2 regions of the Burkholderia sp. Bp9031 genome follow, and region 1 is predicted to be linked to the other one. Evidence: riboswitches for the same ligand, from Rfam matches in the RefSeq annotation. Region 1 holds a riboswitch; the other holds the start of a gene.
The links. A riboswitch is a leader RNA that binds a small molecule or an ion and turns the genes downstream of it on or off. The one in region 1 is predicted to bind cobalamin.
Positions count from the first base shown of each region.

Region 1 (4,817 bases):
TGTTCGCGCAGCGCGGCGAGCGGCACGAGCGGCGATTTTTTCACGAAGCGCACGTCGACGAGCAGCCAGCGTGGTGCTTCCTGCGTCGACTTCGGATCGTAATACGGGCTTTTTGGATCGAACTGGGTGGGATCGGGGTAGGGTGTCGACGAGACTTCGGCGAGGCCCGCGATGCCTGGCTCGGGGCAACTCGAGTGATAGAACAGCACACCGTCGCCGATCTTCATCGTGTCGCGCATGAAATTGCGCGCCTGATAGTTGCGCACGCCGGTCCAGGGCAGCGAATGCTGCGGCGCGTGCGCGAGGTCGTCGATGCTTGCTTCGTCCGGTTCGGACTTCATCAGCCAGTATTGCATGGTCGTGATCGACGCAGAAAGAGGCTGCTACAAAAGGAAACGGCATCGGGACTCGCCCGATGCCGTTGGATAGGCCCCCGCCTTGGCCGCTAGGCCGGCATCCTGAACCTGGGGTTCAGAATTGGTCGCAGTTAGCAGCACATCGGGTACATCAGACAGAGTGACGCGCGCGCCCGTGCTACAAATTTCCGCAACCGTGCACATGGCATTGGTTCAAGGAATATATGACCTTGGCGAACCAGGCAGGGAAGCTGACTGAACTGTGTTTCGTTGCGCCAATTTGACCACCGTTGATCGCCGAGATCAAGGGGAATCGACGCATCGATCAAACGTTACTGCGTCTCGTGCTGTGCGAGCACCGCGCCGAGCTGTTCGTTCATCTGATGCATTGTACGACGGATTTCTTCCGCCGGAAATGCTTCACCGTGCCGCACGCTCGTTTGCAGCCGCAGCAATTCGGATGCGAGCGACAATGCCGCCATTACCGCGATGCGATCGGTGCCGCGCACCGAGCTGTTCGCGCGGATCTTCGACATTTCGGCGTCGACGCGCGCGACGGCCTCGAGCAGCGCCGCTTCGGTCTCGGCCGAACAGGCGAGCCGATAGGGCTGACCGAGAATCGAGACTTCGATCTGCTTGGTGCTCATGCATGTTCTCCGTGGCTGGCCGCGTCGTCGCTATCCGTGCGCGCCTGCGCATCCAGCAGGTCGAGCTGGTTGTCGGTTTGCTCCGCATTCTTCGTGCGCGGCAGCTTTTCGAGAATCGCGTTCAGTTTGACCTGGGCGTCGTCGATCTTTGCCGACAGCGTGTCGCGCTCGGCCGCGAGCGCATTGCGTTCGTCGCGCAGTTGCGCAAGTTCCGCGCGGACCGCGTCCGCTTCCGCGCGCATTTGCGCGACCTGCTCCTCGAGCGCGAGCCGTTCCGAGTGATAGCGCTTGTTCAGCGAGATCAGACGGCCAATATTTTGAGATAAAGTTTCGAGTTCGTTGAGCATCTGCTGCGTCCTCTAAAGACCCAGCATTTTAGCGCGGAATAACGCGCATTCCGACATCTGTAACGTTTCCAGTCGTAACACCCCGGCTTCTTGCCGCGAATACACGGCTCCGGCGTGTTCGCGGCGCGCGCCAGGCACGCGTTCGGCCGCTTTCTTGACGCTCGCGCGGCCGGCTCCTAAACTGGCGCCGCCTCGGTGCTCGCGCGTGCGTCGCGCGGTTAAACGGGAAGCAGGCCGCGCGCTCCGCCCGGAGATCGCCAACCTGCGCTGCCCCCGCAACGGTAAGCGGCCGCGTCGCGTGACGCAGGCCGGCTCGGGCGCGTTTCGCGTGCAGGTCGCACGCGGGCGCGGGCCACTGCGCGTGACACGCGCGGGAAGGCGAGCCGGTACGCCGCCAGCCCGGATACCGGCCGAGGCGAGGAGCCAGCACGGCTTCATGACGCGCGGCCTGCGGGGAAGCGGGGCGCGCAGTGCTTCACGGGACTTGTCTTCGATGCTGACCCCAATCGTCCGCACGGCATTCGGCGCACGCCGCGGCGTACCGCTTGCCGCCGTCGCGCAGGCCGCGGCGGACGCCGATTCGTCCGGGATCGGCGCCGACGCTCGTCGTCACCACGCCGATCGACCCGATGCGGCACCTTCCACTATATTGCGCAGAACGCCGGTCGCGCGAAGGTGCGGCCCGGCGGATCGCGGCCGTTGCATGCCGGTATGGCCGGCGTGCGGCGCAACAACCCGTTCGACAAGGATAACGAGCTTGCGTATGCCTACAACGCGCCGAAGCGCGACGCCCGTGCCGCGCTCGGTCGGCAATAGTGGTCAGCCGACCTGTCGCGCGTCATGCGCGATGCCGTACGCCGCATGAGCGCCGCGCGTGCCGCCGCGATCTGGGCCGTGCTTGCGGCCGTGGTCGCGCTGCTGTTCGTCGCGTCGCTGTCGATCGGCAGCGTGCCGATGTCGCCGTGGCAGGCGCTCGCGTCGCTCGTGCCGCACGGCGGCGACGCGCTGTTCGCCGACATCGTGCGCACGCTGCGGCTGCCGCGCGCGCTCGCGGGTTTCGCCTGCGGCGCGCTGCTCGCGCTCGCCGGTGCGCTGCTGCAGGTGCTGCTGCGCAATCCGCTCGCGGAGCCGTACGTGCTCGGCGTGTCGGGCGGCGCGGCGGGCTTCGCGCTCGTCGCGATGATCGCGGGCGCCGCGTGGTGGCTCGTCGATGCGTCCGCGTTCGCCGGCTCGCTCGCGTCGGTCGCGCTCGTGCTCGGGCTGGCTCGCCGCGAGCTGTGGCGCGGCGATTCGCGCGATGCGTCGCCGCGGCTGCTGCTCACCGGTGTCGTGATCGCGGCCGGGTGGGGCGCGCTCGTCACGCTGCTGCTGTCGCTCGCGCCCGATGCGCGGCTGCGCGGCATCATCTTCTGGCTGACGGGCGACCTGAACGGCGTGACGGCGCCCTGGTTCGCATGGGGTGCGCTGCTGGTGGCCGCCTGCGTCGCGCTGCCGGCCGCGCCGCAACTCAACGTGCTGCTGCGCGGCGACGCGACTGCACATGCGCTTGGCGTGCCGGTCGCGAGACTGCGCATGCGGATCTACCTCGTCGCGTCGCTGGCCGCCGCGGCCGCGGTGACGACGGCCGGCACGATCGGCTTCGTCGGCCTCGTCGTGCCGCACGCGCTGCGGCTCGCATTCGGCAACGACCAGCGCATGCTGCTGCCCGCCGCGATGCTCGCGGGCGGCGGCGGCGTGATGGCGGCGGACCTGCTCGCGCGCACCGCGATCGCACCCGCGCAATTGCCGGTCGGCGTGATGACTGCGTTGATCGGCGTGCCGGTGTTCCTGTGGATGTTGCTGAGGAGACCGATGCGATGACGCACACCGTATCGCACACCGGCGGCGACATGGCCTGCGCGGCGGTCGACCTGACGCTGAAGGCCGGCGCACGGACGCTGCTCGACGGCTTCACGCAAGGGTTCCGGCCCGGCGAGATCTGGTGCGTCGCGGGGCCGAACGGCGCAGGCAAGACGACGCTGCTCGCGACGCTCGCGGGCCTGCAGCAGCCGGCCGGCGGCCACGTCGAGATCGACGGCCGGCCGCTCGCCGCGTGGTCGCCCGAAGCGCTCGCGCGGCGCCGCGCGCTGATGCCGCAACAACTGCACGACGCGTTCAGCGCGACGGTATTCGACACGGTGCTGCTCAACCGCTTTCCGTATTTTGGCGGCTGGGGCTGGGAGCGTGACGAGGACCGTGCGGCCGCGCGCGCCGCGCTCGCGACGTTCGGGCTCGCCGAGCTCGCGTCGCGCGACGTGCTGTCGCTGTCGGGCGGCGAGCGGCAGCGCGTCGCGCTGGCCGCGACCCTGTGCCAGGACGCGCCGCTGATGCTGCTCGACGAACCGCTCGCCCATCTCGACCTGCATCACCAGATCGATGGCCTGACCGCGCTGGGCGCGTGGCTCGACGCGGGCCCGCGCACGGTGCTGTTCTCGTGCCACGACCTGAATCTCGCGCGGCGTTTCGCGACGCACGCGCTGTTGCTCGACGGCCGCGGCCATGCGTGGGCGGGCCCCGTGCACGACGTGCTGACGCCGGCGCGCGCGAGCGACGCGTTCGGCTATCCGCTCGTGCTGATTCGCGAGAACGGCCGCGACGCGCTGCTGCCTGCGTGGCCCGAGCGGCGATGAACTCCCTTCTTTCGATGCGCGGCAGCGGCCGCGCCAACGAGGCAACCTTCCGATGACGAAACCGACCGACTTCCCGCCCGCGATCGCGCCGCTCGACGACACGCTGCGCAAGCGCCTGCAGCATGTGATCGATCACAAGACCAAGCCGCCGGGCAGTCTTGGCCAGCTCGAGGCGATCGCGCTGCAGATCGGCCTGATCCAGCATACCGAGCGGCCGCAGCTGCAGCGCCCCGTCACGATCGTGTTCGCCGGCGACCACGGGATCGCGGCCGAGGGCGTGAGCCCGTATCCGCAGTCGGTCACCGCGCAGATGGTCGCGAACTTCCTGGCCGGCGGCGCGGCGATCAATGCGTTCTCGGGTGTCGCGCAGAGCGTGCTCGAGATCGTCGATGCGGGCGTCGCGTCGCCGCTGCCGGTATCCGACCGGCTCGTGTCGCTGCCGATCGCGCGCGGCACGCGCAACTTCGCGGTTGAGCCCGCGATGACGCGCGACGAGGCGAACACCGCGCTCGCGGCCGGCGCCGCACGCGTACGCCTGCACGCATCGCTCGGCACGAACGTGATCGGCTTCGGTGAGATGGGGATCGCGAACACGTCGTCGGCCGCATGCCTGATGAGCCGGCTGCTCGACGTGCCGATCGACGCGTGTGTCGGGCGCGGCACGGGCCTCGACGACCAGGGGCTCGCACACAAGCGCGCGGTGCTCGGCCGCGCGCTCGTCCGGCATTCGCACGCGATCGCGCCGCTTGACGTGCTTGCGACGTTCGGCGGCTTCGAGATCGCGATGATGACGGGCGC
Region 1 covers NZ_QTPW01000019.1:60,941-65,757, reverse strand. Annotated here, with positions in the region: gene DIE15_RS23100 (EVE domain-containing protein) at 1-356, opposite strand, end outside; RNA gene ssrS (6S RNA) at 427-608, opposite strand; gene DIE15_RS23090 (cell division protein ZapA) at 689-1,003, opposite strand; gene DIE15_RS23085 (hypothetical protein) at 1,000-1,350, opposite strand; cobalamin riboswitch at 1,527-1,780, shown strand; gene DIE15_RS23075 (iron ABC transporter permease) at 2,212-3,210, shown strand; gene DIE15_RS23070 (ABC transporter ATP-binding protein) at 3,207-4,019, shown strand; gene cobT (nicotinate-nucleotide--dimethylbenzimidazole phosphoribosyltransferase) at 4,072-4,817, shown strand, end outside.

Region 2 (4,817 bases), on a different contig from region 1:
ATCCCGCCTTCGCGCAGGTAGCGCCACCACAGCCGGCACAGGTCGGGCGCGACCGTGCTCTTCGCGACGAGGTTCGGGTCTTCCTGCAGGTCGCCCGAGAACATCGCGAGCTGCTGCTTGCGTTTCGACGCGAGCGACACGGCCTGTTCGATCCCGTACGGCCAGTATGCTTCGCCGCCGAGGTGATCGATCACGACCGTCTTCGCGTGACGCAGCACGTCGTCGACATAGAAATCGACCGACGCCGGCTGCCGCAGGAACGTGACGTTCGCAAGCCGCACGCTCGGAAAGCCGGCCGGCAGCTTCGGCACGACGCTGGCCAGCAGCGACAGCGTCGTGTCGGCCGAGCTCAGGATCACGATGTCGGCCGGCTGCTGGTCGATCCGGACGACACCCTGCGTATCGTCGACGAAGCCGCCCGGCGTGGTGCGCAGCAGATGCATCGCGCGTTACGCCTGTTGCATTTGCGCCGCGCACGCGGCGTCGAACGCGCGCTGCAGCGCGGCCGCGTCGAGATCCTCGCCGATCAGCACGAAGCGGCTCGTGCGCGGCTCGCCGTCCTGCCAGCGACGGTCGAAATAGCTGTCGAAGCGGCGGCCGACGCCCTGGATCACGAGCCGCATCGGCGCATCGGGCAGCGCCGCGAAGCCTTTCGCGCGATAGATCGTATGTGCCTCGACGACACGCTGCAGCGCGGCGATCGTCGCTTCGCGCGAACCGGCATCGCCCGACACGACGACCGAATCGAAATCGTCGTGATGGTGGTCGTGATCGCCGTCGTCGGCCGAGCCGTGATGGTCGTGCCGCAGATGGATCGTTTCCTCCGATGCCGACTCGAGCCCGAGCAGCATCGCGAGATCCAGTTCGCCGCGCGTCGCGCGCACGATCTTCACCTGCGGCGGGATTTCCTCGCGGATCGCGGCTTCGACTTCGGCGAACTGCGCGTCGGCGACGAGGTCGGCCTTGTTCACGATCACGAGATCGGCGGACGACAGCTGATCGGCGAACAATTCGTGCAGCGGCGATTCGTGATCGAGGTTCGGATCGGCGCGGCGCTGCGCGTCGACGGCCTGCGGGTTCTCGGCGAACTGGCCGCTCGCGGCGGCCGGCCCGTCGACGACGGTCACGACCGCGTCGACCGTGAAGCTGTTGCGGATCGTCGGCCAGTTGAAGGCCTGCACGAGCGGCTTCGGCAGCGCGAGGCCCGACGTCTCGATCAGCACGTGATCGATGTCGGCGCGGCGCTCGACGAGCGCTTCCATCACCGGATAGAACTCCTCCTGCACGGTGCAGCACAGGCAGCCGTTCGCGAGCTCGTACAGCTGGCCCGACGCTTCGCCCTGCGCGCCCTCCGCATCCTCGCAGCCGATCCCGCAGCCCTTGAGGATTTCGCCGTCGATGCCGAGCTCGCCGAATTCGTTGACGATCACCGCGATGCGGCGGCCTTCGGCGTGCTGCAGGATGTGGCGCATCAGCGTGGTCTTGCCGCTGCCGAGAAAGCCCGTGACGATCGTGACGGGAAGCTTGCGTAGGGTCATGGTAGGTCCTGTGGCGAAAATGGAATCAGGCCGGGATCGTCGCGTCGATGGCGGCGCGGCATGTCATTTGGCGAATCGCGGGGATGGCGCGGTGCAGTCCGCACGGACGGCTGCAGAACGGACGGAACGACGAATCGGACATGACGCTTCCTTGCGAACGGTCGACATCGTGAATGCCAACACGGCCGCCGTCGGCCCTGCCCGCGCCGCCTGCCGTTCGTCGCGCCGGCCCGGCGCGCGTGCGGCGGGCGGATCGGCGGGGAAAGCGGGAAACGCGCGGGCGTCGGGCGTGCTGCGGCCGTGGACGATGCGCCGCCTCCCCGCGGCGCTGAACCCCAACGTTTCGGCCGGTATCCGGGCTGACGAACACGCCGCTTCGCCTTCCCGGATGCGCGGCATCCAGTGGCGGTCGTCCGCATGCGGCGGGCATGCGGCGAAGCGGCGCTGCGTGGCGCTTGCGCGCGACGCGTTCGCTTACCGTTGCGGGGGCAGCACAGGTTGGCTCGACTGCGGCGCAGGCAGGCTCCCTGTTTCCCGTTTAACTGCGCACGCCGGAGAGGCGCGTGCGAGCACCGAAACGCGTGCGAGTGTAGGCGGCGGTGCGCGGAGCGTCAAGGCGCAACGGGCCGCCGCGGGAGGCTTCGGCATGACCGCGGCACCGCGCCCGCGGCCGCATCCCGGCACCCGCGCGGCGGGTTCGCGCGGGCCGGGCGCTGTGCTATCGTATGCGCCGCGTTCGGTGCTCGCATGCGCATTCCGCGCACGCAGTTAAACGGGAAACAGGAGGCGGAAGTCCGCCCGGCCTGTGCTGTCCCCGCAACGGTACGCCGCCCGCGCGCCGCGGTTCCCCCCCGCACGCGCCCAGGCCGCCCGCGATGCCACTGCCCTTCAGCGGGTGGGAAGGCTGCGGCCTGGCAAGCGGCCAGCCCGGATACCGGCCGACGCAAGGGGCGAGCCCGAGGCTCGCCGAACGCCCGATCCGCGGGGAACGGATGGGGTGCGCTTTCCGCCCGCGCTCGCGCGGGCTTCGCTCGATCCGTCATGCACTGCCTGTCCGCCGGCCGCCGATGTGCCGCTCGCTGTCCCCTTTCCACCGCTACGACACGGTGCGCGCCGTGCCGCGTCCGATGAGCCGCGCATGGCTCGTCGGCGCCGGCCCCGGCGACGCCGATCTGCTGACGCTCAAGGCCGTGCGCGCGATCGCCGCGGCCGACGTGCTGCTCGTCGACGATCTCGTGAACCCCGACGTATTGCGCCACGCGCGCGCCGACGCACGCATCGAGCACGTCGGCAAGCGCGGCGGCCATGCATCGACGCCGCAGGAGACGATCGTCGCCGCGATGCTCGCGCACCTGCGCGCGGGCCGCAGCGTCGCGCGCCTCAAGGGCGGCGATCCGTTCGTGTTCGGCCGCGGCGGCGAGGAACTGCTCGCGCTCGGCGCGGCCGGTTTTCCGGTCGAGGTCGTCAACGGCATCACGGCCGGCATCGCCGCGCCGGCCGCGCTCGGCATTCCGGTCACGCATCGCGGCGACGCGCAGGGCGTGATCTTCGTCACGGGCCACGGTGCGGGTGCCGACGAACCCGACTGGCGCGCGCTGGCCGCGACGCGGATGACGATCGTGATCTACATGGGCATTCGCCGGCTCGACGCGATCGTGACCGCGCTGCGTGACGGCGGCCTGGCCGGCGACATGCCGTGCGCGGCGATCGAAAACGCGACGCGTGACGGGCAGCGGCACGTGCTCGCGACGCTCGACACGATCGTCGAACGCGTGGGCCTGACCGGCATCGGTTCGCCCGCGATCGTCGTGATCGGCCGTGTCGCGGCGCTCGCCGACGATCCGGCGGTGCGCGCGGCGCTCGGCGGCCGCGCATGATGCGCGTCGCGCTCGGCGTCGGTTTCCGCGCGGGCGTGACGGCCGCCCAACTCGATGCCGCGATCCGCGCGGCGCTGGCGCGTTACCCGGACGTCGAGCCGGCCGTCGTCGCGACGCTCGCCGACAAGGCGCGTGCGCGGCCGCTGCGCACGCTGTGCGCACGGCGCGGCTGGCCGCTCGTCGCGTTCGACGCGGCGCAACTCGCGCATTGCTCCGAACCGCTATTGAGCGGCCCGTCGGCCGCCGCGCTCGCGCGCTTCGGCGTCGCGGGCGTGGCCGAGCCGTGCGCGCGGCTCGCGGCGCCCAATGGCCGGCTGCTCGGCCCCAAATCCATCCGGGACGGCGTGACGGTTGCGCTCGCCGGCCCGCTCTGAACCCTTTGTTTCGCTTTCGACAGGACGATTCCCGATGAAGACCGATGCCGAATCCCATCAGCGGATGACTGAACGCCGCCGCGCCGGCCATGAAAAGAAGCAGGCTGCCGCCACCCAGGAAAAGGGCCTGCTGATCGTCAACACCGGCAACGGCAAGGGCAAGAGCACGGCTGCGTTCGGCATGGCCGTGCGCGTGCTCGGCCACGGCATGCGGCTCGGCGTCGTGCAGTTCATCAAGGGCGCGCTGCATACGTCCGAGCGCGACTTCCTCGGTGCGGTCGCGCAATGCGACTTCGTGACGATGGGGGACGGCTATACGTGGAATACGCAGAACCGCGACGCGGACATCGCGACCGCGCGCAAGGGCTGGGACGAGGCGCGCCGGATGATCGAAAGCGGCGAGTACCGGATGGTGATCCTCGACGAGCTGAACACCGTGCTGAAGTACGAATACCTGCCGCTCGACGAAGTGCTCGCGACGCTCGTCGCGCGACCGGATTCGGTGCACGTCGTCGTCACCGGGCGGCATGCGCCCGATGCGCTGATCGATGCGGCCGATCTCGTCACCGAAATGCGGCTCGTCAAGCATCCGTACAAGGAGCAAGGCGTGAAGGCGCAGCGCGGCGTGGAGTTCTGACCGATGCCGGCCTGCCCCGCGCTGTTCGTCAGCGCGCCCGCGTCCGGCCAGGGCAAGACGTCGGTTACGGCCGGCCTCGCGCGGCTGCACCGCCGGCTCGGCCGGCGCGTACGCGTGTTCAAGACCGGGCCGGACTTTCTCGATCCGATGCTGCTCGAACGCGCGAGCGGCGCGCCGGTGCACGCGCTCGACCTCGGGATGGTCGGTGAAGCCGGCTGCCGGGCGCTGCTCGCCGATGCCGCGCGCGAAGCGGACCTGATCCTGATCGAAGGCGTGATGGGGTTGTTCGACGGCACGCCAAGCAGCGCCGATCTCGCGGCGGCATTCGGCGTGCCGGTCGTCGCGGTGATTTCGGCGAAGGCGATGGCGCAGACGTTCGCGGCGATCGCGT
Region 2 covers NZ_QTPW01000005.1:173,516-178,332, forward strand. Annotated here, with positions in the region: gene cobN (cobaltochelatase subunit CobN) at 1-443, opposite strand, end outside; gene cobW (cobalamin biosynthesis protein CobW) at 450-1,538, opposite strand; cobalamin riboswitch at 1,866-2,130, opposite strand; cobalamin riboswitch at 2,259-2,496, shown strand; gene cobA (uroporphyrinogen-III C-methyltransferase) at 2,606-3,415, shown strand; gene DIE15_RS09135 (cobalamin biosynthesis protein) at 3,412-3,789, shown strand; gene cobO (cob(I)yrinic acid a,c-diamide adenosyltransferase) at 3,824-4,426, shown strand; gene DIE15_RS09145 (cobyrinate a,c-diamide synthase) at 4,430-4,817, shown strand, end outside.
Region 2: it holds a riboswitch for cobalamin, as region 1 does, so the genes downstream of both, cobA (uroporphyrinogen-III C-methyltransferase) here and DIE15_RS23075 (iron ABC transporter permease) in region 1, are expected to answer to the same signal.